3 regions of the Pseudomonas multiresinivorans genome follow, and region 2 is predicted to be linked to each of the others. Evidence: riboswitches for the same ligand, from Rfam matches in the RefSeq annotation. Region 2 holds a riboswitch; each other region holds the start of a gene.
The links. A riboswitch is a leader RNA that binds a small molecule or an ion and turns the genes downstream of it on or off. The one in region 2 is predicted to bind cobalamin.
Positions count from the first base shown of each region.

Region 1: it holds a riboswitch for cobalamin, as region 2 does, so the genes downstream of both, G4G71_RS25885 (TonB-dependent receptor plug domain-containing protein) here and G4G71_RS29135 (CbtB domain-containing protein) in region 2, are expected to answer to the same signal.
Region 3: it holds a riboswitch for cobalamin, as region 2 does, so the genes downstream of both, cobO (cob(I)yrinic acid a,c-diamide adenosyltransferase) here and G4G71_RS29135 (CbtB domain-containing protein) in region 2, are expected to answer to the same signal.

Region 1 is NZ_CP048833.1:5,654,645-5,664,035, forward strand. Features, by position in the region: gene G4G71_RS25855 (lipase family protein) at 1-1,512, shown strand, start outside; gene G4G71_RS25860 (nuclear transport factor 2 family protein) at 1,532-1,918, opposite strand; gene G4G71_RS25865 (aldo/keto reductase) at 2,021-2,845, opposite strand; gene ddlA (D-alanine--D-alanine ligase) at 2,948-4,042, opposite strand; gene G4G71_RS25875 (ABC transporter substrate-binding protein) at 4,135-5,088, opposite strand; gene G4G71_RS25880 ((2Fe-2S) ferredoxin domain-containing protein) at 5,136-5,840, opposite strand; gene G4G71_RS25885 (TonB-dependent receptor plug domain-containing protein) at 5,840-7,795, opposite strand; cobalamin riboswitch at 7,890-8,096, opposite strand; gene G4G71_RS25890 (VOC family protein) at 8,156-8,584, opposite strand; gene G4G71_RS25895 (class I SAM-dependent methyltransferase) at 8,645-9,373, opposite strand.
Region 2 is NZ_CP048833.1:6,373,811-6,383,201, forward strand. Features, by position in the region: gene cobM (precorrin-4 C(11)-methyltransferase) at 213-959, opposite strand; gene G4G71_RS29125 (cobalamin biosynthesis protein) at 956-1,372, opposite strand; gene G4G71_RS29130 (CbtA family protein) at 1,442-2,161, opposite strand; gene G4G71_RS29135 (CbtB domain-containing protein) at 2,255-2,440, opposite strand; cobalamin riboswitch at 2,547-2,758, opposite strand; cobalamin riboswitch at 2,819-3,013, shown strand; gene cobW (cobalamin biosynthesis protein CobW) at 3,115-4,167, shown strand; gene cobN (cobaltochelatase subunit CobN) at 4,271-8,002, shown strand; gene G4G71_RS29150 (3-deoxy-7-phosphoheptulonate synthase) at 8,204-9,301, opposite strand.
Region 3 is NZ_CP048833.1:2,177,133-2,186,523, reverse strand. Features, by position in the region: gene bluB (5,6-dimethylbenzimidazole synthase) at 1-108, opposite strand, end outside; gene G4G71_RS10050 (cobyrinic acid a,c-diamide synthase CobB) at 105-1,397, opposite strand; gene cobO (cob(I)yrinic acid a,c-diamide adenosyltransferase) at 1,426-2,037, opposite strand; cobalamin riboswitch at 2,315-2,539, opposite strand; gene G4G71_RS10040 (ABC transporter permease) at 2,670-3,815, shown strand; gene G4G71_RS10035 (ABC transporter ATP-binding protein) at 3,812-4,597, shown strand; gene G4G71_RS10030 (MlaD family protein) at 4,598-5,539, shown strand; gene G4G71_RS10025 (ABC-type transport auxiliary lipoprotein family protein) at 5,536-6,165, shown strand; gene G4G71_RS10020 (hypothetical protein) at 6,172-6,423, opposite strand; gene G4G71_RS10015 (hypothetical protein) at 6,624-6,830, opposite strand; gene G4G71_RS29925 (hypothetical protein) at 6,950-7,534, opposite strand; gene G4G71_RS10005 (D-cysteine desulfhydrase) at 7,639-8,640, shown strand; gene tcyJ (cystine ABC transporter substrate-binding protein) at 8,760-9,391, shown strand, end outside.

The sequences.
Region 1 (9,391 bases), 720 kb from region 2:
TTCTGTGGCTTCAACCTGGGGTCCACCGTGATGCGGGCCGTGCCCGAGCGCGACCGGCCACCTCGCAAGTTCGTCTTCGAATCGCCCGTGGTGCGCCTGGGCAGCGATTTCGGCTACAGCGACGTCTACGAGGACGGCTACGACATCCTCGACCCGGAGTGGAGCGATCCGGCGGCGGGCAACCTGCTCGCCGCGCGCTCAATCATCATCTACCGCTACTACGATCCGGCCTCGACCCTGCTGGGCATCGGCAAGACCCCGACCATGGAGGAGTTCGGCAAAGGCCTGAGCGACCTGATCCTGAAGGTGCGCGATCTCGCCTGCATCAACGACGCCAACGGCATCACCAAGGAAAACTTTCGCTGCTACCTGGTCGCCCACTCCATGGGCGGCCTGGTCTGCCGAACCTTCCTGCAGAACCCGAAGTGCGGCTCGGACGACGCCCGCAAAGCGGTGGACAAGTTCTTCACCTACGCCACCCCGCACAACGGCATCGATGTGGCGGGCACCAATGTACCTGCGTTTCTCACACTCAACGACATCAGCAACTTCAACCGCGGCACGCGCATGCCCGAGTTCCTCAACCTGCCGAAATCGCTGGGCCGCGTCGACCTGCTGCCGGAGTCGGAGCTGTCCCCGCGCAAGGTCTTCTGCATGGTCGGCACCAACCGCACCGACTACGAGGCCGCCGCGGGACTGTCGCGTACCTTCGTTGGCAACGGCAGCGACGGTCTGGTGCGCATCGAGAACGCCACGCTCAGTGCGCTGAAGGGCAAGGCTGTTGGCGATGAATGCGCCAAGGCGTTCTGCTACCGCTCGCACTCGGGGTTCTTCGGCATCGTCAACAGCGAAGAGGCCTACCAGAACCTCACGCGCTTCCTGTTCGGCGACGTGCGCGTGGACATCTGGCTGGACATCGCCGATCTGCGCCTGCCCAAGGCGGTGCAGGATGCCGCTGCCGGAAGGCCGGTGAACGCGCTGTACCAGATCGAGCTGCTCGCCTCTCCGCGCGGCAAGCTCTGGTATTTGACCCGACGCACAGCCGAGGAGGACTCCGCCGCCTGCGTGACCCACGCGACCTGGAAGAGCACGCCCAACCACTACCTGTCCAGCGTGTTCCTCGCCAACTACGCACGGATCAATCCACGCCGCCGAACACTCGCCTACAGCATGACCCTGGGCGTGCGCGTTCCCGACTACGAGATCGAGAAGCGGCTATGGCCCAATGAACACTACGAGGGCAGTTACCTGTTCCGCAATACGGTAATCATCGAGTTGCAGCCACCGCGCAACGCCAACGAGAAGTGGAAGATCACCTATGCCTGGCAAGGCACCGGGGTGAACAGCGCCAGCAGTGAACTGACGCCGGAGCAGTTGAAGAACGGCAACGTGCAGGTGGCGTTGCCCATCGACAGCGATCGCGACGGCAATCTCGCCAACCCGGCCATCAAAGGCACCCTGCGCTTCGTAGTGTCGGGCTGGAACGATGGTGGCGACTGGGCCAACATCTGATCGATCCTGGCAGCGGCGCTCAGTTGTCCAGGGCGCCGCTGTGCAGGTAATAGAGCTTGTTGATGATCTGCCAGCCGTTGCCGACCTGCAGCAGCGACAGGTAGTCGGTGAAGTGCATGCCCATGAACTCGTCGGTGACCTTGGCCACCGCGCTGTCGCCGGTGATGTCCAGAGACTTCAGCTCCCACGCCGGCGGCGCACCTTCCGAAGGTGGCGATTCGGCCTTGATGGCGCCGATGAACTCATCCAGCGAGGCCCACTCCAGTGCGCCGTGATAATTGCCAATGATCTTGCAGGAAGGATGGAAGGCCTGGCGCAGCCGGGCCTCGTCTCCGAAAGTCATGCCCTCGACGTAATCGGTCAGTACCCGATTGATGGCGGCGCCGTCCGCCGTGTAGTTGCTCATCGCTGTTGCCCTCCCAGGCCGTCTTGGCCATGGAGGAAGGCTAGCACTCTGCCCCGGCCGCGCCCTCGGGGGCGACGATCGGGGCAGATGCGTGGTGCGGGGTCAGACCACCGCGAGGTGCTGCTTGCGGCTCGGCGGCGGGAAGGCGGCGTCGAGGGCGTCGAGGTCCTCGGGCGTCAGCCGCAATTGCAGCGCGGCGGCGTTGTCGCGCACGTGCAGCGGCTCGACCGCCTTGGGAATGGCGATCACCCCCGGCTGGTGGATCAGCCAGGCCAGGGCGACGCGGGCCGGGGTGGCGTCGTGGCGGCCGGCGATGTCCGCCAGAACCCGATCGCGCAGCAGACGACCGCCCTGGCCAACCGGGCAATAAGCCATCAGCGGCATGCGTTCTTCCTGGCACCAGGGCAGCAGGTCCCACTCGATGCCGCGCTCCTCCAGGCTGAATTGCACCTGGTTGGTGGCGCAGGCCGGCTCGTTCAGCTCCTGCATGTCGTCGAGGTCGAAATTGGAGACGCCCCAGCGCTTGATCTTGCCTGCCTCGCGCAGCCGCTCGAAGGCGTCCACGGTTTCATCCAGCGGGTACTGGCCGCGCCAATGCAGCAGGTAGAGGTCCAGGCAATCGGTACCCAGGCGCCGCAGGCTGCGTTCGCAAGCCTCGGGGATGCCACGCCGGCTGGCGTTGTGCGGGTAGACCTTGCTGACCAGGAAGACCTGCTCGCGCAGCCCGGCAATAGCCTCGCCGACCACCTCCTCCGAGCCACCCTCGCCGTACATCTCGGCGGTGTCGATCAGGGTCAGGCCCCGTTCGATGCCTTCGCGCAGGGCGGCGACCTCGCGCTTGCGCTGGAAGCTGTCCTCGCCCATGCGCCAGGTGCCCTGGCCGATGGCGGGTACGGCGGTGCCGTCGGCGAATACCACAGTGTTCATCTCGTGCTCCTTCTGACGGTTCGTTACGGGACACGGGGCCGGCCGCCCGAAACTGGGCGACGGGCACTCAGGGTAGCGCAGAAGCAGCTGGCGAGGCGTTGCTCAGCGATTGGTCTGCAGATTGCGCCGGGCGGCGTGGCGCTCGATGGCCAGGTCGACCAGGCGGCTGACCAGTTCGCTGTAGGTCATCCCCGCAGCCTGCCAGAGCTTGGGGTACATGCTGATGCGGGTGAAGCCGGGTAGCGAGTTCAGCTCGTTGATCAGCACCTCGCCGCTGTCGGTGAGGAACACGTCGACCCGCGCCAGCCCGGAGCATTCCAGGGCGATAAAGGCGTCTACCGCGAGCTGGCGGATACGCTCGCCGGCCTCGGCCGGAATATCCGCCGGCACCACGACCTTGGCCGCATCCTCGTCGATGTACTTGCTGTCGTAGGAGTAGAAGCCGCTGCCGACAACGATCTCGCCGCAGCCGCTGGCGATCGGCTGATCGTTGCCCAGCACCGCGCACTCGATCTCGCGGCCCTTCACGGCGGACTCCACCAGCACCTTGTCGTCGAAGGCCAGCGCCAGGCGCACGGCTTCGTCGTACGCGGCCTCGTTCTCGACCTTGCTGACGCCCACCGACGAGCCCATGTTCGCCGGCTTGATGAACAGCGGCAGGCCGAGCTTGCGCTGCGCCTCGGCGAATGGCGTACGGGCGGCATTGGCGCGGGTCAGGGTGATGAAGGGTGTGATGGCGATGCCGGCGTCACGCAGCAGGCGCTTGCTCACGTCCTTGTCCATGCAGATGGCCGAGCCCAGCACGTCGGAGCCGACGAAGGGAATATCGGCCATGCGCAGCAGGCCCTGCAGGCAGCCGTCCTCGCCCTGGGTGCCGTGGACGATGGGGAAGATCACGTCGACGTGATCGAGCAGTTGGCGGCTGCCGGTTTCCACCAGTTGCTGCTCGGCCTTACCCGGCACCACGGCCAGCTCGCGGTTGGAACGGTTCAGCGCAATGAGGGCCGGGTTTTCCTGGTTGAGCAGGTAGTCGGAGGCATCGTTGAGGTGCCAGCGACCTTCCTTGTCGATGCCGATCAGCACCGGGTCGAAGCGCTCACGGTCCAGCGCATCGACGATGTTCTTCGCCGATTGCAGCGACACCTCGTGCTCCGCCGAACGCCCACCGAAAATCACTCCAACGCGCAACTTGCCCATGACAACCTCCCAAGGATCGATGGGCGCTTTCTAACACGGGCTCCGGAACTTGGGTAGGAACAGTGGCCAGCGAACAGACAGGACGCTTGTGCTCAAAACCGGTGCAGCGCCTGCGCCAGTTCACGGGCGGCCTGACCGCTGTGCACGCCGGGGAACAGGTGGGTGAAGGGCAAGGCCACGAAGCGCCCTTCGCGCACCGCGCGCAGACGCGACAGCACCGGGTCGGCACGCAGCGTTTTCTTTTTCTGCTCGGCCGTGGACCACAGCGCATCGGCCAGCAGGATCACGTCCGGGTCGCGGGCCAGCAGTTGTTCGGTGTTGGCGGTGAAGCTGCCCAGGTCGACATCCTCGAACAGGTTGTGCGCACCGGCGGCATGCAGCAGCTGCGTGATGACTCCGCGCCGGCCCTGGCTCTCCAGTCCGTTGCTGGCGCTGTCGAGGTAGAAGACTTCCAGCGGTGTGGTCCCGGAGAAATGGCCGCGTGCCTGGGCCAGCTCGGTGCGTTGCTGGCGGATCAGCTTCTGTGCCTGCCGCTGCTCGCCGAGCAGTTCGCCCAGCGTCGTCAGGTCCGTCTCGACGCCTGTGAACAGGTCGTCCTGCCACACGCCACAACCCGCATCCAACAGGTAGCTGGCGACACCATGGCCGGCCAGCTCTTCGCGAGACAAGTTGCCCAACCGGAAGGCCGAGGCGAAACCGGCCACCACCAGGTCCGGCTTCAGCGCGTAGACCGCCTCCGCCGACGGGTACTGGCGCGCCAGCAGCGGCACGCCGCGATAGCGGCCGCCACTCAGGTTGAGGTCGTCATCGATGTAGGCCACACCGATCAATCGCGACCCGGCGCCCAGCGCCAGCAGCAGGTCGGCAGCGTGCTGGTTGAGGGCGAGGATGCGTTGCGGCGGGTGGTCGATGTGCCAGCCCTGCGCGCAGTTGCGGTAGTCCTGGGCAGTGGCCGTCGCCATGCCCAGCATCGCCGCCAGCCCGAGCGCCAGGATCGAACTGTAGGAGCGAGCTTGCTCGCGAACCCTCCCGGGCGCCCAAGGCATCAAGCGGTTCGCGAGCAAGCTCGCTCCTACAAAGAGCCATGCCGGCCTCATGCTTCGTCATCCACGCGCAAATCCGCCACCGGCACACCGTCGCGCAGGTGCTCCACCACCACCCGACAAACCTGCTCATCACTGCGCAGGCCGTACCAGACGCGCTCGGGATAGACCGTCAGCACCGGCCCGCGATTGCAGGGGAACTGGCAGCCGGTGCGGGTCAGCAAGGCGCCCTTGGCGTTCTCGTAGAGGTCGTGGCGAATCAGTTCGCGACGCAAGGTCTTCCACAACGGTAACGCGCCCCGGCGCACGCAGCGCGGCCCCGCGCAGAGGAACAGGTGATGACGATGCGGCGGCGGCGCGGACCAGTCGGGCTGCGACGGCACCGCACCGACACCCCGGCATTCCAGCTGCTGCGCCGGATCGTCGATCGCCGCCAGCACCGCACCGACGTCGAGCCCACGCCGGCCCAGCGCCGATGCCGTGATGCTCGGCACCGGCGCCTGCGGAAACTCATCCGCCAGTACTGCCAGTTCGGCGCGCAACCAGTCGAGGTAGGCGCCGTCGGTGGCGGGTTCCAGGTCGACCAGCAACAACGACGCGGCATCGGCAAGCTGCGCGCGCGCTCGGGCCCAGAGCAGGTCGAAACCCTCGCTGGTGTCGATGCTCTCGACACCAGCCAGACGCGCCGACACCTCGCGGTGCAGGCGCTCGCCCTGGGCCCCGGCCAGTGGGCCGACCAGCAGGATGGCCTTCATCAGAAGCTGAAGGTGTAGCGCAGCTCGGCGGTGCGCGGCCGGCCGAGGTTGTCTACCTGGCGGATGCCGTTGCTGGTGCGGCCGGTGGCGTAGTCACGGTCCAGCAGGTTCTCCAGCAGCAGGCTCAGGCGATGCGCGCGGGCCGCGTCGAGGTAGCGATAGGCATCGCCGTCGAGCACGGTGTAATGGCCGTAGTCGTCGTCCTGGGCGCTGACGATGGAGCCCACATATCGCGTGGCGAGGCCAGCGCCCCAGAGGTTGTCGTCATAGCCGGCACGCACGCGGGCGAAGAAGTGCGGGATGTTGTTCACCGTCACGCCCTCGCGGCTGTCCACCAGGTTGCGCGTGGCGTCGGCGGAGAGCTGCCAATGGCGGCCGAACTGCCACTGGCCGTTGGCTTCCACGCCGCGCACTTCGATCTCGCCGTTGCCGTTCACCCATTGGTCGCCCGCGAGGGTGATGAGGTCGGTGATCTCGCGGCGGAACAGGGTGACGCTGCCGCTCCACGGCTGGTCGAACAGCTCGCCGGTGTAGTCCAGGCCCAGTTCGGCGTTGCGGCTGCGCTCGGGCTTGAGGTCACGGTTGCCGACTTCATCACCGGGCTCGTTGACGAACAGCTGCTCGGCGGTGGGCAGCTTGAAGGCGGTGCCGAACTGGCCGCGCAGCTTGAGCTGCTGCGTGAGGTCGTAGAGCGAGGTCAGCATCCAAACGGTGGCGCCTTCGCCGCCGGCGATTTCCTCGCGGCGCACACCCAGGCTCGGGTGCCAGTCGGGCAGCGCGTCAATACGTGGGCGCAGCTGGGCGTAAAGCGCGTGGGACTCGGCCTTGTCGTTGTCGATGATCAGCACATCGTCCTGGCCCTTGTACCACTGGTTGTCGCTGCCGAAGACCAGCTCGTGACCGCCACCGAACCTGGCCTTGCCTTCGAGCTGCGCGCCCCAGTCGGTAAAGCCCCAGTAGTCGTTGTGGTTGAGCACCTGGGTGCCGCCGCCCTGCAGGTTGTAGACGCGGTCGTAGCGGGTATCCCAGTCGTTGATGTGGGTCTTGGCGAACCAGCTGAAGTCGTCGTTGACGCTCTGCTGGAAGGTCGCCGTGGCGATCTGCTGCACGCGGTTGTTGCTGGTGTGGTGGTTCGATGTCGGCCGGGCGAAGTCCAGCTCGGCGTCGGCGTACTGGTAGAACAGCTCCAGCCGCGAGGCGTCGCCGATGGCCTGGATGGCCTTGGCGCCGAACACGTTGACGTCATAGGAGCGGCGCTTGTCGCTGACCGTGCTGGTCATGTCCTGGTCGCGGTACGGCTGGTAGCCGTCGGAGCGGTTGTGGCTGACGTAGGCCATCAGGCCGAGGTCGCCCAGGCCGTTCTGCACGATCTTCTCCGCGCGGGCATCGCCGCTGCGGCCCTTGAAGGTATCCAGGCCCAGATTGACCTCGCCGGACGCCTCGCGCGAACGCGCGCTGCGGGTGACGATGTTGATCACCCCGGACACCGCCTGGGTGCCGAACAGCAGGCCCTGGCCGCCCTTGAGCACCTCGATGCGCTCCACCGCGGTGGTCGGCAGGGTGTCGATGTAAATGCCGCCGTAGAGGCGGTTGTTCAGGCGCACACCGTCCAGCAGGATCAGCGTGTCGTCGTTGCGCCCGCCCAGCAGCGAGTAAGTGCCGTAGTCGAACGGGCCGTTCTTCGGCGCAATGAACAGGCCGGGCACGTACATCTGCAGCACGCGGGTGATGTCGGCGCTGGGGCCGGCGCGTTCGATCTGCTGGCGGTCGATAACCTCCAGCTTGCTGCCGTAGCGCGCCATGTCAGCCACCGTGGTGGACTCCACGGAAGGCGCGCTGACGATTTCATCGGCCAGGTCGAGGGGCGCCGCCAGAAGCTGCGAACTCAGGGCACAGAGGGAGAGAACGGGAGTCCAGCGCAAGGCGCGCCGGGAGTTGGAAGCAGGAGAATGCAAGGTGATCGCCTCGAAATCGGGATTTCGCAGGCGGCGCAGCGACACCCGGAACGAGCGCGCCCCGGGAACCGGCTCACGCCCGCCCACCGCGGGTTTGCCAAACAGGTTCCAGGCCGGTCTCCGGGCTTGCGAGGGTCCTGGGGCATCCGCCTTCCCATGCTGGTGCACAGTGGCCTAGTGGATGCTCCGCTCGCTTACCGTTGCGGGGGCAGCGCCGGACTGATCGCACATAGGCGACGCACCGGCTTCCCGTTTCACCCCACGCACGGCGGCGGGGGGCACCTGAAACGGGGCGCATATCAACACTTGCGAAGGGAAAGCGTCAAGCTCGGGGCTTGCGCAGGATGTTGCAGGGCAGCGTCAGTGCCAGGGATCGTAGGTGCCGAAGCTCCAGATATGCCCTTCCGGATCGCGGCAGGTGAAGCCCTGGCCGCCGTAGTCTTCGTCCTTGATGTCGATGACGATCTGCGCGCCGCCATCCACCGCTGCGCGGTACAACGCTTCGGCGTCCTTCACCACCACGTAGATGCTCTGGGTGCAGCCGCCGATCTCGTCGGGCTGGCGCATCAGCCGGCCGTACTCGTTGTCGTGCAGCGAGCCGAGCATCACCAGGCCGCTGCCGTCGGCCATCGCCAGCTGGGCGTGGGCGATGCCGCCATGGTCATCGGCAACGACCAGTTGCCGATGGAAGCCGAAGGTCTGGCACAGCCAGTCGATGGCCTGGGGCGCATCGCGGTAGCGCAGGCAGGGAATGACGCTGGGGCGGACGGCGGGAACGGTCTGTGACATGGCGATCTCCGACGCGGGGTGGGCGCGACCCTTCCAGCATAGTCGCGCGTTTTCGCCGCTTCAGCGCTGCGCGGCGACCAGCAGCAACATCGGCCGTTCGCGCTCCTCGGCCAGCGACGGGATAGCCTGCACCTGCTCGGCGCTCGGGCCCCAGTCCTCGACGTGGCGCAGCGTCAGCCCCGAGCCGATCACGGCATTGAGAATGCTGCCGAGGGTGCGATGGTGCTTGAGCACACCCTTGGCCAGCCAGTCGGTACGGCGCTCGCCTTCGTCCTGGTAGTGATCCACCGGCCAGCAGCGGCGGCCATCGCCGTCGACGACCCAGCCCGGCTTGAGCGAGGCCATGTAGATCGGGTGTTCGATGGAGAACACCAGGCTGCCGCCGGGGCGCAGCGCATCGTGTACGTTGCGGAAGAAATGCGGCAGGTCTGCGAGGTAATGCAGGGTCAGAGAGCTGTAGGCGAGGTCGAAGGCCGCGGTGGGCAGTTCGAGTTGGTCGAGGTCGGCATGGAAGTAGCTCACCTGCGCAGCGTCGGTGTTCGCCCGTGCGTGGTCGAGCATCTTCTGCGACACGTCCAACCCGCTCACCGTGCGCGCGCCCTGCTCCGCGGCGTAACGACTGAACCAGCCGTAGCCACACCCGAGGTCGACCACGTCGAGGCCTTCCAGCGGCGGCAGCAGCGAACGCAGCGAGGCCCACTCCGGCGCGCCGTCCAGGCCGTGCTGAGAGCGTGGCAGCTGGGCGTAGCCAGCGAAGAATTCGGGATTGTCGTAGATGTTCTGCGCCATGGATCGGCACTCCTTTCT
Region 2 (9,391 bases):
ATACCGGAGCTGGGCTGGTTCGCGAGCAAGCTCGCTCCTACGAAGAGCAACGCGCCAACTTGTGCGTGGGCTGGTAGCCCCGCACAGGAGCGGACTTCGTCCGCGATGGGTTGGCCGGGCTCCCTGACATCATGGATGCAGCGTCAGGTCGATCGCGGACAGAGTCCGCTCCTACGCAAGGGCTCGCCCCCGCAGTTACCTCTGGGAAGGCATCACGGCCGATACAGGTGCGCATGCCCCGCGCTGTAAAGCGATGAATCGGCGAAGCCTTCCGCCCCCAGCACCTTGCCCACCAGGATCAGCGCCGTGCGCTTGAAATCCTTTGCCGCGGCCTTTGCCAGAATATCGCCCAGCGTACCGGTGACCTGGTCCTGGTCCGGCCAGCTCGCCCGGTGAATCACTGCGATGGGGCAATCGGCGCCGTAGTGCGGCAGCAGTTCGGCGACGATGTTCGGCAACTGCCCCACGCCGAGATGAATCGCCAGGGTCGCGCGGTGCTGCGCCAGCTCGGCAAGGGACTCGCCTTCGGGCATGCGTGTCTTGTGGGCGTAACGGGTGAGGATCAGCGTCTGCGAGATGTCCGGCAGGGTCAGCTCGCAGCCGAGTATCGCCGCACAGGCAGAAGTGGCCGTGACGCCGGGAACGATCTCGTAGGGAATACCCAGCTCACGCAGGTGGCGAATCTGCTCGCCGATGGCGCCGTACAGCGACGGGTCGCCGGAGTGCACGCGGGCAACGTCCTTGCCTTCGCCGTGGGCCTGCGCCAGCAGCGCGACGATCTCGTCCAGGTTCAGCTCGGCGGTATTCACCACGCGCTCGGCGCTATGACCCTCCAGCACCGCTGGCGGTACCAGCGAGCCGGCGTAGAGGATCACCGGGCAGGAACGGATCAGCCGCTGGCCCTTGACCGTGATGAGTTCGGGGTCGCCGGGGCCGGCGCCGATGAAGTGGACCGTCATGGCTGCTCCTGTTCGGATTCAACGGGGATGAAGGCCAGCGCGCAGGTGGCCTGGTCGCTGCGGCGTTTGCCCACCAACAGTCGCGCCGGCGCACCGGCCTGGGCTTCGGCCTGCAGCAGTGCCGCGGCTTCGGCCACACTGGCAGCGCCGATGGCCGTGCGGACCGTTTCGGATGGCCGGTCCAGGCGCGGTTCGCACGCGGCCAGTTGTTGCGGCGTGAACAGCGCCAGCGGCAGGTCGAGGGCGGCAGCCAGTGCTGTCAGTCCTTCCTCGTCGGCCTTCAACGTGGCGCTAGCCAGCGCGGTAAGGTTCGACTCATCGAGGCCGGCCTCGGCCAGCGTCTGCGCCAGCAAGGCGCGCAGTTCATCGAGCGTGCAGCCGCGGCGGCAACCGAGGCCGGCAACCAGCGTCATCAGCAATCTCCCCAAAACAAAACCCCGCAGACGGCCGGGCCGCCTGCGGGGTCGAGCATAACGCGCAGATCAGGCCGACGGCGCGAAACGGCGGAACAACCAGGCAGCCACCAGGCCCAGGGCCGCCCAGAACACCGCGTTGGTGATCAGCGAGGCGACGATGAACTCGTGGGCGATGCTTTCCGGCGCGAGGCTGGAATGCACTTCCGGCTGCGGCGCGCCGATCACATGCGGCACCACCAGCAGGGCGACACCGATGCCACGCAGCGCCCAATTGCGGCCGAACACCAGCAGCGCAAGGCCGCCAGCGGTGGCAGCGGCGGTGCCGATCCACCAGGTCTGGCGCAGGGTCAGGTCGGCGGCGGCGGTGCCGGGCACCTCCGGCGGCAGGCCAAGGGACGGCGCCAGGGTGAACACGGCGAAACCGGCCAGGCCCCAGAGCAGGCCTTCGGAGGTCTTGCCCGGCTCGCGCAGGGTGAACAGGCCAGCCAGCATCAGGGCGAAGCCCACCGCGACCACCAGGTTGCCGCCAGTGGTAGAGAGGATGCGCTGCCAGCCGTCTTCCGGCTCCCAGGCTTCCGCGTCGTGCTCGTGGGCGGCCACTGCGCCTGCAGCGTGGTCATGGGCGTGCTCGTGGTTTTCTTCGACCAGCGCGGCAGCCGGTTCGGCTTTCTCGTAGGTTTCCGCCTTGAGGATCAGCGGGGACACCCACAGCAGTTGGACCACAGTCAGCACCAGCGCCGCGATCAGACCGGCGAAACCGGCGGTCTGGGCGATACGTTTGATCATTGCAATTCTCCAGGCGAGACGAGGCCCCGAACGCTGCAAACGCGCGGCCAGGAGTGCCTCGAATTCGCTGCGCTTACGCGCAGGCGGTGCACATTAGTGGCAGGGGAAGCCCGCACTGTGACGAGTATCGTGGGCGGCGTTGTGCACCGCATCGATGTGCGAGAAGCCGGCGAAATACACCAGCAGCGCACCGAGCAGGCTGGCGCCGACGGCCAGGCTGATGCGCTTGGAAAGGGGGATGGAAGTGCTCGACGCGTGCGTCAGGGTGCTGCTGGACATGAACGTTCCCTCTGAAGATCAAAGTAAGAGAACGCAGAGGTTGAACGCATTCGAACGCGCCGGAACGGCCGCGCCACGGCCTGCGCCCGCCCACCGCGGGTTTGCCAAAAACAAAGAATTCCAGGCCGGTCTCCGGGCTTGCGATGTCGGCCAGTGGCCAAGCGGGTCAACCTTCCCATGCCGGAGCACAGTGGCTACTGATGACCCTACGATCGCTTACCGTTGCGGGGGCAGCGCCGGACTGGTCCTTGCGGACGCACCGGCTTCCCGTTTCACCTCGCGCGCGTGGCGCGAGACACCTGAAACCGCGCTAGCTGACCACGAAGCCCTGCAAGCGTCAACCGATCCCCGGCGATTGACCGCCCCGCCGTCGCTGCGTAGCCTTCCTCCCTTCGAGGTTCTCCGGCGCTGGCCGGAGCTAAGAGGGAACGTGGAAATCTTCGGATGCGCCACGGCTGCCCCCGCAACTGTGAACAGCCTGTCTCTTCACGCGCCACTGCCGATTCGGGCGGGAAGGCGAAGAGATACCAGAGGGCTGTGAGCCAGGAGACCTGCCTCGAGCAGCATCAAGACAACCGGGCGGGGTGATCCGGTGGCGACCTTCGTTGCGCGGCGAACCCGCGCGCGCGCCCTTCATCCGCCCTCTCGCACCGCATCCTGCTCAAGAGGCGCGCATGAAGACCCTGGCCAAACTCCCTGTCACCATCGTCACCGGCTTCCTTGGCGCCGGGAAGACCACCCTGCTCCGCCACATGCTGGATAACGCCGAAGGTCGCCGCATCGCGGTGATCGTCAACGAGTTCGGCGAGCTGGGCATCGACGGCGAAATCCTCAAGCAGTGCTCCATCGGTTGCAGTGAAGAAGAAGCGGTCGGCCGCGTCTTCGAACTGGCCAACGGTTGCCTGTGCTGCACTGTGCAGGAAGAATTCTTCCCGGTGATGCGCGAGCTGGTGGCACGCCGTGGCGACCTCGACCAGATCCTCATCGAGACCTCCGGCCTGGCCCTGCCCAAGCCGCTGGTGCAGGCCTTCCAGTGGCCGGAAATCCGCAACGCCTGCACCGTTGACGCGGTGATCACCGTGGTCGACAGCCCGGCAGTGGCCGCCGGCACCTTCGCCGCCCATCCCGAGCAGGTGGACGAGCAGCGCAAGCAGGACCCGAACCTGGACCACGAATCGCCGCTGCACGAACTCTTCGAAGACCAGCTGGCCAGCGCCGACCTGGTGGTGCTGAACAAGGCCGACCTGCTGGACGCCGACGCGCTCGCCCGTGTCCGAGCCGAAGTCGCCGAGGAGCTGCCGCCAGCGGTGAAGATCGTAGAAGCCAACTCCGGCCAGCTGCCGCTCTCCGTGCTGCTGGGGCTGAATGCCGAGGCCGAGCTGCACATCGACAGCCGCCCCACGCACCACGACCACGAAGGCCATGAAGACCACGACCACGACGAGTTCGACTCCTTCCACGTCGACCTGCCGGAAGTGGAAGAGCGCGCCCTGCTCGACGCGCTGAACGCGCTGGTCGAGCGCCACGCCGTGCTGCGCATCAAGGGCTTCGTCGCCATTCCCGGCAAGCCCATGCGCCTGCTGGTGCAGGGCGTCGGCAAGCGCTTCGACAAGCACTTCGACCGCGCCTGGCGCAGCGATGAAACCCGTAGCACCCGCCTGGTGGTGATCGGCCAGGAGCTGGACCAGGCCACCATCGCCAACGAGCTGCGTACCGCCCTGGCGTAACACTGCCTTTGTAGGAGCGAGCTTGCTCGCGAACCAACCTCCGCAGCGGGGCATGGTTCGCGAGCAAGCTCGCTCCTACGAAGAGCCACCATCGAGCAAGCCCATGCACCTGCTGCGCACCCAACCCGGCGGCTTCGTCCCCGACGACGGCATCGCCGACCTGGCCCAGACGCCTGCCGATCTGGTGATTCTCTGCAGCGGCGACTCGCACCTGGCGCTGCTCGCCGAGGCCGCGCGCGAGCTGCCGGAGGACTACCCAAGCCTGCGCCTGGCCAACCCGATGCAGCTGCAGAACCACGCCTCGGTAGACCTCTACGTCGACGAGGTGCTGCAACACGCCAAGGTCATCCTCATCTCGGTGCATGGCGGCGTCGGCTACTGGCGCTACGGCATGGAGCAACTGGCGGCGCTGGCCGAGCGCGGCATCACGCTGATCGCCGTACCCGGCGACGACAAGCCCGACCCCGAACTGACCGCGCTGTGCAATGTGCCCGCGCAGGACGCCGAACGCCTCTGGCAATACCTGCGCCAGGGCGGCATGGACAATGCCCGGCAGTTCTTCGCCTGCCTCGCCACGTGCCATCTGCAACGCGACTACGCCTGGAACGAGCCGCAGACGCTGCCCCGCGTCGCGCTCTATCACCCGCAGACCGGCAGTTGCGACCTCGCCCGCTGGCAGGCCGACTGGCACCCCGAGTGCCCGGTGGCCGCCTTGCTGTTCTATCGCACGCACCTGCAGGCGGCGAACACCGGATTCATCGACGCCTTCTGCGAATGCCTGCAGGCGCAAGGCATCAACCCGCTGCCCATTGCCGTGGCCAGCCTCAAGGAAGCCGCCTGCCTGGAGACGGTGGAAAACCTGCTCGATAGCGCCGACGCCGAACTGATCATCAACACCACGGGCTTCGCCCAATCGAACCCGGAATCGCCGCAGGACCGACCGTTCAGCCGCGACGTGCCGGTGCTGCAAGCCATCTGCTCGCTGGACAACCTCGACCTCTGGCGCGCCAACCCGCAGGGCCTCGGCCCGCGCGACCTGGCCATGCACATCGCGCTGCCGGAGCTGGATGGCCGCCTCATCACCCGGCCGATCAGCTTCAAGGGCCTGGCCTGGCGCAGCGAGCGCAGCCAGAGCGACGTGGTCTGCTACCTGCCGCACCGGCCGGGCATGGATTTCGTCGCCGAACTGGCGCGGCGCTGGATGCTGCTGGCGCGCAAGGCCAACGCCGACAAGCGCGTGGCACTGATCCTGGCGAACTACCCGACCCGCGATGGGCGCATCGGCAATGGTGTAGGCCTCGACACGCCGGCCGCCGCGCTGAATATCCTCCGGGCGCTGGAGGCCCAGGGCTATCCCGTCGCCGGCCTGCCCGAGTCCGGCACCGCGCTTATCCACAGCCTGCTCGGCGGCGTCAGCAACGACCTCGACAGCCTCGACCTGCGGCCCTGCGCGCAGAGCCTGGCGCTGGACGATTACCTCGCCTGCTTCGCCCGCCTGCCCGAGGTGAACCAGCAAGCCGTGCGCGAACGCTGGGGCGAGCCGCAACAGGACCCGATGTTCCGCAGCGGCCGGATGATGGTCGCCGGCCTGCGCTTCGGCCTCGGCTTCGTCGGCATCCAGCCGGCGCGCGGCTACCAGCTGGACGCCGCGGCGATCTACCACGATCCGTCGCTGGTACCGCCCCACGGCTATCTCGCGTTCTACTTCTGGCTGCGCGAAGTGTTCGGCGCCGACGCGTTGGTCCACGTCGGCAAGCACGGTAATCTGGAATGGCTGCCGGGCAAGGGCGTCGGGCTCTCCGAGGAGTGCTGGCCGGATGCGATCCTCGGCCCGCTGCCCAACCTCTACCCGTTCATCGTCAACGACCCTGGCGAAGGTGCGCAGGCCAAGCGCCGCGCCCAGGCGGTGATCATCGACCACCTGATGCCGCCGCTGACCCGCGCGGAGAACTACGGCCCCCTGCGCGACCTCGAACGCCTGGCCGACGAGTACTACGACGCCTCCCTGCTCGACCCGCGCCGCGCCAACGAACTGCGCGGCGACATCCTCACGCTGGTACGCGACACCTCGCTGGACCGCGAGCTGGGCTTGCAGTTGAGCGACGACCCGGAAAGCTGGTTGCCGCAACTGGACGCCTACCTGTGCGACCTCAAGGAATCACAGATTCGCGATGGCCTGCATGTGTTCGGCGAATCGCCAGTGGGCGAACTGCGCCGCGATACGTTGCTGTCGCTGGTGCGCATTCCCCGTGGCGACGGACGCGGCGGCAACGCCAGCCTGCTGCGGGCGCTGAGCGAAGACCTGAAGCTCGGCCGCGACCCGCTGGACGAAGCTTTCGCCGAGCCGTGGGAAGGTCCGCGCCCTGATGTGCTGACCGCCGTCAGTGACGAACCCTGGCGCAGCAATGGCGACACCCGCGAGCGCCTGGAGCTGTTCGCCCTGCGCCTGATCGATGGTTCCGCCAGCGCTCCCGGAAGCGCCAGCGCGGCGGTGCTCGCGCAACTGCACCAGCAGATCGCGCCAGCGCTCGACGCCTGCGGCGCCAGTGAGATTGGCCATCTGCTCGCCGGTCTCGCCGGCCGCTTCGTCCCGCCCGGCCCCAGCGGCGCGCCCAGTCGCGGGCGCGTCGATGTGCTGCCCACCGGGCGCAACTTCTTCACCGTGGACGTGCGCAACCTGCCCACGCCCACCGCCTTCCGCCTTGGCTTCCAGTCCGCCAGCCGCCTGCTCGAACGCCACCTGCAGGACCACGGCGACCACCTGCGCCAGCTCGGCCTGTCGGTGTGGGGCACGGCAACCATGCGCACCGGCGGCGACGATATCGCCCAGGCCCTCGCGCTACTCGGCGTGCGCCCGGTGTGGCAGACAGGCAGCCAGCGCGTGGAGGACTTCGAGATCCTGCCGATCAGCCTGCTCGACCGCCCACGGGTGGACGTGACGCTGCGGGTGTCCGGCTTCTTCCGAGATGCGTTCGCCAATCTGATCCGCCTGTTCGACGCCGCCGTGCAGGCGGTCGCCGCGCTGGACGAGCCGGACGACCTGAACCCGCTGGCCGCCCGTGTGCGTGCCGATCAGGCACGTCTGCTCAGCGATGGCCTGGAAAGCGACGAGGCCCGCCGCCAGGCCGGTTGGCGCATCTTCGGTGCGCAACCGGGCGCATACGGTGCCGGCGTGCAGGGCGTGATCGAGTCGCGCCAGTGGGACAGCCGCGCCGACCTCGCCGAGGCCTACCTGAACTGGGGCGGCTACGCCTACGGTGCCGGCGATGACGGCACCCCGGCGCGCGAGCGCTTCGCCCAGCGCCTGTCCGGCCTGCAGGCGGTGCTGCACAACCAGGACAACCGCGAGCACGACATCCTCGATTCCAACGACTACTACCAGTTCCAGGGCGGCATGCTGGCCGCCGCCGAGGTCATCCAGGGGCAATCACTTTCCAGCTACCACGGCGACCACAGCCAGCCGGACAACCCGCGCATCCGTACCCTCAAGGAAGAACTCGGCCGCGTGGTGCGTTCCCGTGCGGTGAACCCGAAATGGATTGCCGGGATGAAGCGCCACGGCTACAAAGGCGCCTTCGAACTGGCCGCGACGGTGGACTACCTGTTCGCCTTCGACGCCACCAGCGAACTGGTGGACGACCACCAGTACCGCCTGCTGGCCGACGCCTACCTGCTGGACGACGACACCCGCGAGTTCATCCGCCAGCACAACCCCGAAGCCCTGCGCGACATCGCCGAACGCCTGGTCGAAGCGCAGCAGCGCGGGTTGTGGGAGGAGCCGGGGGAGTATCGGGAGATGCTGGAGAATCTGCTGGTGGACAGCGAGGAACAGTGAGGGATTCCCAGCTGGCGTAGGAGCGGACTGCGTCCGCGATAGGTTTGCCGCGCGCCGGATGCCATCGCGGACGAAGTCCGCTCCTACACAAGTGCGGAGTGGCGCATTGACCTGTAGGAGCGAGCTTGCTCGCGAACCCGCCCAGCTTCGAAGCGGCCGGGAAACTCGTTCGCGAGCAAGCTCGCTCCTACAGGAAGAGCCTCAGCCGCGACGCAAGCGCTCGGCCGTGTTCAGCAACAACGCCTCGGTACCGCTCCAGCCCAGGCAACCATCAGTGATCGACACGCCGTAACGCAGCTCGCCGGACAGCGGCTGGCAGCCGTCGAACAGGTGGCTCTCCAGCATCACGCCGCGCAGCGAAGCGTCGCCGGCGATACGCTGGTCGAGCACGCTGTCCAGCACCGCCGGCTGGCGCAGCGGGTCCTTGCCGCTGTTGGCGTGGCTGCAGTCCACCATGATGCTCGGATCGAGGCCGAGCTTCTCCAATCCCTGGCGAATCTGCTGCACGCTGGCCGCATCGAAGTTCGGCCCGGCGTGGCCGCCGCGCAGCACCAGATGGGTGTCCGGGTTACCCTGGGTCTGTACCAGCGAAGGCCGGCCCAGCGCATCGATGCCGAAGTGCTGGTGCGGGTGCGCCGCCGAGCGCATGGCATCGGTGGCGATGCCGATGCTGCCATCGGTGCCGTTCTTGAACCCCACCGGCAGTTCCAGGCCGCTGACCATCTCGCGATGCACCTGCGATTCGCTGGTGCGCGCACCAATGGCGGCCCAGCCCAGCAGGTCGTCGAAGTAGCCGGCCACCAGCGGCTGCAGCAGTTCGGTGGCGACTGGCAGGCCGCGTTCGAGCATGCCCAGCATCAGTCGGCGCGACAGTTCCAGGCCGCCGGCCATGTCACCGCTGCCGTCCAGCTGCGGGTCGTAGACCAGGCCCTTCCAGCCGATGGTGGTGCGCGGTTTCTCGACGTAGGCGCGCATGACCAGCAGCAACTGGTCGCTCACCTGCGGGGCGAGTTCGGCGAGGCGGTCGGCGTATTCGAGGGCGGAGACAGGGTCGTGCAGCGAGCACGGGCCGATCACTACCAGCAGGCGTGGGTCGCGGCCATCGAGTACGGCGCGGATCGCGTCGCGGCCTTCGCGAACGCGGTGGGCTATGGCGGCGGAGAGCGGCAGGCGCTGGCGCAGTTCGGCGGGGCTCGGCAGCGGTTGTTCGCGGCGGCGAGCGGAGGGCAGCGGCAGGTCGAGGACTTCGGCGGTGGCTGCGTGGACTTGGCGGATCAGGGTGGAGGTGGAAGCGTTCATCTGACTGGCATCCTTGGCCGGCGCGGTGGTCGTTCCGCGCTCGGCGCTCTATCTAAGTGTTCGTGGCAAGGCTCGTTGGGTGGCACGCAG
Region 3 (9,391 bases), 2.3 Mb from region 2:
CAATTCGGGCGCCACCTCGCCACCACTGAAATGACGCATGTCGCGGCGCTCGGCGATGGCGCGGTAGAGCGCGGCGCGTTCCTCGGGGCTGTAGGCGTGATCGGTCATGGTCTGAAGAGTGCGGCCGCGGCATCCGGATCGGATGGCAGGTAGAAGTGGATATAGGACGCCGTGAGACGGCCACGCCGGAACACGGCCTCGGCCACCGGTTTGTCGTTCGGGCATACGCCACGGGCCAGCGGTATTTCCGCGCTGTCGAGCAACGAATGGTGGAAGGTGTGCCCGCGCAGGGTGCCCTCTGGCAGCGTCACCTCCTGCAATGCCAGCGCGGCGAGACGCTTCTGCATGCGCGCCTCACCCGGCAGCAGGCCCAGCAGCTCCGCGCGTTCGCCGGCCACGTCGGTCAGGGCATCGAGCAGATAGAGCATGCCGCCGCACTCGGCGAGGATCGGCTTGCCCATCTCGTGGTGGGCGTGAATCGCCTGGGCCATGGCGCGGTTGTCGGCCAGCGCTTGCAGGTGCAGTTCCGGGTAGCCGCCGGGCAGGCAGAGGCTGTCCACCTCCGGCAGCGATTGATCACGCAGCGGCGAGAAGAACACCAGTTCGGCGCCCAGTTCGCGCAACAGATCGAGGTTGGCCTGATAGAGGAAGGCGAAGGCGTAGTCCCGCGCCACGCCAATGCGTACGCCGTCGAGGCGGGAAGACTCGCTACGCGGTTCGGGCGCGGCGAAGCTCACCGGCGCCGGCAACTCGGTGCTGGCGCTGGCGGCCAGGGCATCGGCGGCGGCGTCCAGGCGGGCATCGAGGTCGGCCAGTTCATCGGCCTGCACCAGGCCGAGGTGACGGCTGGGCAACTCGACCTCGGTGTCGCGCGGCAGTGCGCCATACCAGCGAATCCATTCCGGCAGGCTGTCACGCACCAGGTCGCGATGGCGCTGGCTGCCGATGCGGTTGGCGAGCACGCCGGAGAACGGCAGGTCGCTCTGGTAGGTGGCCATGCCGACGGCCATCGCGCCGAAGGTCTGGGCCATGGACTGGCCATTAATCACCGCCATCACCGGCACGTTGAAGCGCCGCGCGAGATCGGCGGCCGAGGGCGAGCCATCGAACAGGCCCATCACGCCTTCGATGAGGATCAGGTCGGCCTCGCTGGCTGCCTCCCAGAGCAAGCGGCGGCTTTCGCCCTCGCCGACCATCCACAGGTCCAGCTGATAGACCGGTGCGCCGCTGGCGCGGGCGAGGATCATCGGGTCGAGAAAGTCCGGGCCACACTTGAACACCCGCACCTTGCGCCCGAGGCGCGTGTGCAGGCGCGCCAGGGCGGCGGTCACGGTGGTCTTGCCCTGCCCGGAAGCGGGAGCGGCGATCAGCAGGGCGGGGCATTGGCGCGAGGTCATCGGGCGCGCTCCGCCACAACGAAGGGCATCAGAACTCCACCCCTTTCTGCGCCTTGATGCCGGCCTTGAAGGCATGTTTCACCAGGCCCATCTCGGTCACGGTGTCGGCAGCTTCGACCATGGCCGGCTGCGCGCCGCGGCCGGTAGCGACCACATGCTGCATCGGCGGGCGGGCGGCAATGTCGGCGAGCACGGTGTCCAGCTCCAGATAGCCGTGCTTGAGGGCGATGTTCACCTCGTCCAGCACCACCAGGCCGACTTGCGGGTCGCTCAGCAGTTGGCGTGCCACATCCCAGGCAGCCTGTGCCTTGGCGATGTCGCGCTGGCGATCCTGGGTTTCCCAGGTAAAGCCTTCGCCCATGACATGGAAGCTGACTTCCTCGGGGAAGCGGCGGAAGAACGCCTCCTCGCCGGTGGTCGCAGCACCCTTGATGAACTGCACCACCCCGACCTTCATGCCGTGGCCCAGCGCGCGGGCGACCATACCGAAGGCCGAGCTGCTCTTGCCCTTGCCGTTGCCACTGTTGACCAGGAACACACCGCGTTCGCCCTGGGCCTGGGCGATCTTCTCGTCGATCACCGACTTCTTGCGCTGCATGCGCGAACGATGGCGTTCGTCCTTTTCAGGGGATTCAGTCATGGGGTTTGCCTCTAGAAAGGGAGCGCGCAGGCGCCAGCTCGCCGGCCGGGCGGCAGCGAGCGGAGAATGGGCTGGACAGGAACGAACCGCCAGCGTGCGTCGGCGCCAGGCGGTAAAAGCCGCTCGGCGCGAAAGCCGTCGGCTTGGGAAACAGGGAATTCACCTGAAGGATTCTCCGCCGCTCTCACCCGCGCGGCACTGACCAGTCGGGGCAGGCGGAGGACATCGAACGCGCGGCGCCAGGGAGCGCCACGACGATCGGCAGCGCCTCCCGCGATGCCATGCGATGCAGCAGGCCGGTCTCCGGGCTTGCGAGTGGAAGCGCCTGGCGTTTCCGAAGGAACCGCGCCTTCCCATGCCAGTGGCACAGTGGCGGATGCGGTTCGAAGCTCGCTTACCGTTGCGGGGGCAGCGCCGGAATGCTCGATTGCTCATCGAATTCACCGGCTTCCCTGTTTCACCCTCGACTTGCGCCGCGGGCACCTGAAGCAGGCGCGCAGCTTAGTGGCTGGCGGGCTGGGGCGTCAATTGAACAGACTGTCGCCGGGGCCCGCCTGCAGAACCGCCAGGGCTCTAAAAAGGGTCACACAAGTCAAGTGGTCAGGCCGCTCAACTTCGCTAGAATGCGAATCATGACGACGACTGCCCAACCCGGCCAGCTTCAGCTCGACACCTCCGCGACCCCGTCCCTGATGCACATCAGCGGCGACTGGACACTCGCGCACTTCGCCACGCTGCAAGCCCAGGTCGCCGCCCAGCGCAGCGCCGAGTCCCCCGCCGAGCTGGACTTCGCTGGCCTTGGCGCGCTGGATACCGCCGGCGCCGCACTGCTCGCCGAGATCATCGGCGGCGCGCGCATGAGCCAGCTCGACCAGATCGCCCGCAACCTTCCGGTCGAGCGCCAGGCGCTGCTGCGCACGGTGGGCAGCGCCATTACCCAGTGCCGGCTGGACGAGAAAGGCCCGGCACCGGGCAACGCGCTGGTCGACGTGCTGGAGCGCATCGGCGTCGCCACCCTGACGTTCAAGGACCACCTGATCGGCGTGCTCGGCTTCATCGGCCTGACACTGCAGACCCTGGTGCGCAACCTGTTCCGGCCGCGTCGCTGGCGACTGACCGCACTGGCCGCGCATATGGAAGAAACCGGCCTGGACGCCGTGCCTATCGTCGCCCTGCTCACCTTCATGGTCGGCGCGGTGGTGGCCTTCCTCGGCGCCACGGTGTTGCAGAAGTTCGGCGCGCAGATCTACACCGTCGACCTGGTGGGCTTCTCCTTCCTCCGTGAGTTCGGCGTGCTGCTCACCGCGATCCTGCTGGCCGGCCGCACCGCCAGCGCCTTCACCGCCCAGATCGGCTCGATGAAGGCCAATCAGGAGATCGACGCCATCCAGGCCCTGGGCCTCGACCCCGTGGAGCTGCTGGTGTTGCCGCGGGTACTGGCGCTGCTGCTGACCCTGCCGATGCTGACGTTCCTGGCGATGATTTCCGGCATCTTCGGCGGCGGCGTGGTCTGCGCGCTGAGCCTGGATATCTCGCCACGCATGTTCCTCTACATGCTGCAGAACGACATCGCCGTGCAGCACTTCCTGGTCGGTATCGTCAAAGCCCCGGTATTTGCCTTCATCATCGCCGTGATCGGCTGCCTGGAAGGCTTCCGCGTCAGCGGCAGCGCGCAGTCGGTGGGCGAGCACACGACTTCCAGCGTGGTCCAGTCGATCTTCGTGGTAATCCTGCTGGATGCGATGTTCGCGCTGTTCTTCATGGAGATGGGCTGGTGAGCGAACCGATCATCGTCGTCCGCGACCTGGCCAACCGCTTCGGCACCCACGCCGTGCACGAGCATCTCGACCTCGATGTGATGAAGGGCGAGATACTCGGCGTGGTGGGTGGCTCGGGCACCGGCAAGTCGGTACTGCTACGCAGTATCATCGGCCTGCGCCAGCCCAGCGAAGGCAGCGTCCACGTGTTCGGGCAGAACCTGCCGGCGCTGCCGCCGCTGGAGCGCTCGAAGCTCGAACGGCGCTTTGGCGTGCTGTTCCAGAACGGCGCGCTGTTCTCCTCGCTGACCGTGAGCGAGAACATCTGCCTGCCGCTGATCGAGCACGCCAGGCTGTCGCGCAGCGATGCCGAGTTTATGGCCAAGGTGAAGATTTCCCTCGCCGGCCTGCCGCCGGACGCCGGCTCCAAATACCCGGCCGAACTGTCCGGCGGCATGGTCAAGCGCGCCGCCCTGGCCCGCGCCCTGGCGCTGGACCCGGACATCCTGTTCCTCGACGAACCCACCGCTGGCCTCGACCCCATTGGCGCGGCGGCCTTCGACCAACTCATCCTGACCCTGCGCGACGCCTTCGGCCTCACTGTGTTCCTGGTGACCCACGACCTCGACACCCTCTACACCATCTGCGACCGCGTCGCCGTGCTCTCGCAGAAGCGGGTGCTGGTGGTCGGCCCGCTGGACCAGGTCGCCCAGACCGACGACGCCTGGGTACAGGATTATTTCCACGGCCCACGCGGCCGTGCCGTGCTGCAGGCCACCGAACACCTGCGGGAGGAAAGCTGAATGGAAACCCGTGCCCATCACGTGCTGATCGGCCTGTTCACCCTCGTGGTGTCTATCGGCGCGCTGCTCTTCGCGCTCTGGCTGGCACAATCGAGCAACGACCAGCGCTACAAGATCTACGACGTGATCTTCAGCGAAGCGGTGACCGGCCTGTCCGAAGGCGGCACCGTGCAGTACAGCGGCATCCGCGTCGGCGACGTGGTCTCGCTGCGCCTGGACCCGAACGACCCGCGCAAGGTCCGCGCGCGCATCCGCGTCTACGACAGCACGCCGATCCGCGAAGACACGCGCGCCAAGCTGGCCCTCACCGGCGTCACCGGCCAGGCCATCATCCAGCTCTCCAGCGCCGGCCAGGACAGCCCGCCACTGGAAGCCAAGGATGGCGGAATCCCGGTGATCAAGACCATCCCGTCGCCCTTCGCCAAGCTGCTGGCCAACGGCGAGGACATCGCCACCAACATCAACAACCTGATCAACAACGTGAACCGCATGTTCTCCCAGGAGAACGTCGACCGCATCAGCCGCACGCTGGACCATATCGACCAGGCCACCGGCGTGGTTGCCGAGCAGCGCGACGACATCCGCCAGACCTTCAAGGAACTGGCCGCCGCCAGCGAGCAGGCGCGCATCACCCTGGCCAACGCCAGCCAGCTGCTCGAACGCGCCAACCAGACGCTGGGGGGCAAGAAAGGCCAGGACATCCTCGACGACACCCAGAAGACCCTCGCCTCCCTGCGTACCAGCAGCGAGCGCGTCGAGCAGTTGCTGGACAGCAACTACGATTCGGTGAACGGCGGCCTCAACGGCCTGGGCGAGATCGGCCCGGCGATCCGCGAACTGCGCTCCACCCTGGAAGACCTGCGCGGCGTCACCCGCCGCCTGCAGGAAAACCCCACCGGCTACCTGCTCGGCCGCGAGCGCAACAAGGAGTTCCAGCCATGACCGCCCTTCCCCGCCTGCTCGGCGTCGTCGCCCTGGTCAGCCTGCTGGGCGCCTGCTCGATCCTCCCGGAAGCGGAAAGCCCGGACTTCTACCTGCTGCCGGCCACCCAGCAACCCGCGCGCGGCCATGCGCTGGTGAACTGGTCGCTACGAGTCAGTGCGCCTACCGCCAGCCTGGCGCTGGACAGCAACCGCATCGCCGTGGTCCCGCAGGGCAACCAGCTGAGCAGCTACCAGGGCGCGCGCTGGAGCAACCGTGCGCCGGGCCTGTTGCGTGATCGCCTGCTCGACGCCTTCACCGCCAACGGCAGCATCCGTGCGCTGAGCAGCGACGAAGCCAGCCTGCAGGCCGACCTCAACCTGACCGGCGAGCTGCGCGCCTTCCAGAGCGAGTACCAGAACGGCAAACCGGTAATCCACATCCGCTACGACGCCCGCCTGGTGCGCACACTCGGCCAGCGCATCGTCGCCTCGCACAGCTTCGAGGTCAGCCAGCCGGTGGACGGCAAGCAAGTACCCGAAGTGGTCAGCGCCTTCGGCAAGGCCGCCGACCAGCTTTCCGCGCAGGTTGTGGAGTGGACGTTGCAGCAGGGGCAGCAGCAGAAGCTCACACCGCCAGCCCCATGAGACGACTCAGCGACAGTGGTAAGGGCTTTCGCCTTCCAGCTCCTGGTCTGTCTCCACATCCTTGATGGTGACGATGGCCTTCGGGTAGACCGAGCACAGTGAATTGCGCACGGTGTAGATACCGCTGCCGTGGGCGAGGAACTTGCCATTGCTCAGGGCCTTGCCGGACTCGTCATGGGCACTGACTTCGTAGTTGCCGGTCATGGTGATGCAGCCGGCGAGCGCCAGCAGGGAAAGGATTGGAGCGAGGACTTTCATGGATTCTCCTTGGACGCGAGGCGCTCCTTCAACCAGGTTGCAGGACGGCGCGAGTGTCGATCCGTGACGGGTTCGCGAAAGCGGGAAATGGCCAGCCAGCATGGCAGGGCCGCTGCGGATACGACCGACGCCGGTTGCCGCAGTTCAGCCAGCGCCCCCGCAAGAGTGCTGGCTGACGATGTTTCTGACGAGAGGCTGCCTCAGCGCTTGCCCATCGAGCGACGCGAGCCGCGCGGGTGCGGCGGACGGAGTTCCGCCTTGTCGTGGGCCTTGCGGTGCTGATAGGCGGACGCGGCCTGCTTTTGCGCAGCAAGCGCAGCCTTGGCCAGTTCGGCCAGGGAGAGCGAAGGTTGTTCCTGGGTGTTGTCCGCGTTTTCGTCGCGCGGCGGCTGCTGGGAGGACGTCATGGGGTAACCGGATAGAAAGAGTTTGATCGGCGCACATGATAGCCGAAGCACAGCCTTCCCGGCTGCAGTCCGCTCGGAGGAATCTCGCGAGCGGCAAGGCGTAGCCTGCAAATTGTCTGTCAGCTCGGTGGGAAGAGGGTTCCCGGACGGGTTACATACTCTGTCGCTTCCCGCTCGGTAAGCACCCATATCTGGCTGATGCGACTGTCCAGGCCGACCTTGATGCCGACGAATTTGCCAGTGATGTTGGGTAACAGGCCGTAGACCATGAATCGGTTGTTCTCGTCACGGATACGCACCGAAACGGACAATGGATAGCTGACGGTCCTCTTGTACAGCCCCAGCGTCATGACCTGACGCAGCAGGCTCGGCCGGGGGCGCTTGAGGGTGATCACCGGATACACAGCGCTGTCGACGAAGCCGACCATCATCCCCGCAGGAATCACGCGGTCGGCCAGCGCGGGCGTGCTCAGCCCCAGCAACAGGGCAATGGCACCCAATAGCTGAAGCGAGCAGCGACGCAGCGAAGCGCGCGAAAGTACAGCTGAAGTCATTTGGATTTCCCGCCCTGGTTTTCCTGTTTTCGTTATCGCCCGGTTGAAGACTCCGGATCTGAGCATGGAGCGTAGCGGTTCGCCGAGCCGCTGTCCGCACATTGATTCACAGCCTCCGGAGATTCCCATGGCGAGATGGCGGATCGTCACGCGATATTCCCGTGCAGCCCGGCGTCAAGCGGCCGCTCGGCAGATTGCGAGAGGACTTTCCGCGCTCTATCGTGACGAATCCACTGCCATACCGAGAATCCTTCATGAGCGCCCTTCGCGAAGCCCTCGCCCGCTTCCCCCGCCTCGACCTGGCCGGCGGCCCGACGCCGCTGGACAAGCTGGAGCGGCTGTCCACATCACTGGGCCGCGAGCTGTATGTGAAACGTGACGACACCACACCCTTCGCCCTGGGCGGCAACAAGGTGCGCAAGCTGGAATTCCTCGCCGCCGATGCGCTGAAGGCCGGCGCCGATACGCTGGTCACCGCCGGCGCGATCCAGTCCAACCACGTACGCCAGACCGCCGCCGTCGCAGCGAAGCTCGGCCTGCGCTGCGTGGCGCTGCTGGAAAACCCGATCGGCACCGAGGACCGCAATTACCTGAGCAACGGCAATCGCCTGTTGCTCGACCTGTTTGGCACCGAAGTCGAACTCGTGCCCAATCTCGATACCGCGGACGAGTTGCTGGCACAAACCGGTGAACGCCTGCGCCGCGAGGGTCGCAAGCCTTACATTGTGCCCATTGGCGGCTCCAACGCGCTGGGCGCCCTGGGCTACGTACGCGCCGGGCTGGAGCTGGCCGAGCAGGTTCGGGCCAGCGGCCAGGAGTTCTCCGCCGTCGTGCTCGCCTCGGGAAGCGCCGGTACCCATGCCGGTCTTGCGATCGCACTGGCCGATGCACTGCCGCAACTGGACGTGATCGGCGTAACCGTCTCGCGCACAGACGCGGCACAGCGGCCGAAGGTGGAAGGACTGGTTGAGCGCACGCTGCAACTGCTCGGCCACGAAACGCAGGCAGTGCCGACCGTACACTTGTGGGACCAGTACTTCGGCCCGCGCTACGGCGAACCCAATGCCGGAACGCTCGATGCGATTCGCCTGCTGGCGAGCCAGGAAGGCCTGTTGCTGGACCCCGTGTACACCGGCAAGGCGATGGCGGGATTGCTCGACGGCATCCGCCGGGATCGCTTCGTAAAACCTGGGCCTATCCTGTTCCTGCACACCGGCGGTTCGCCGGCATTGTTCGCCTATCATTCGGCGACTTGACCTACATGCCAACCAGAACTAGGCATGTAATTTTTTATTATTTTATTGCATAACGATTCCGACCCTATAGTCGCCACGCGTTGACTAACCTGCTTAAAACACCAAAAACGGGGACCACCATGACCTTCTCCGCACTGCGACGTCATTTCCTGCTTGCCAGCCTGACCCTCACCCTTGGCGCTGGCCTCTTCGGTCAGGCTCAGGCCGCCGATGACCTGCTCGCCCAGATCAAGGAAAAAGGCCAGGTCCGCGTGGGCCTGGAAGGCACCTACCCACCCTTCAGCTTCCAGGACGAAAACGGCAAGCTCGCCGGTTTCGAAGTGGACTTCTCCGAGCTGATCGCCAAGGAACTGGGCGTCACCGCCAAGCTGCAGCCGACCAAGTGGGACGGCATCCTCGCCGCGCTGGAATCCAAGCGCCTGGACCTGGTGATCAACCAGGTGACCATTTCCGAAGAGCGCAAGAAGAAGTACGACTTCTCCGATGCCTACACCGTTTCCGGCATCCAGGCGCTGGTGCGCAAGGGTGACGAGGGCAAGTACGACGCGCCGGAAAAACTCGCCGGGGTGAAAGTCGGCGTGGGCCTGGGCACCAACTACGAGCAATGGCTGCGCGAGCATGTGCCGCAAGCCGACGTGCGTACTTACGAGGACGACCCGACCAAATTCCAGGACCTGCGCAGCGGCCGCATCGACGTGATCCTGGTGGACCGCCTGGCCGCCTTCGACATGGTCAACAAGACCAAGGGCGC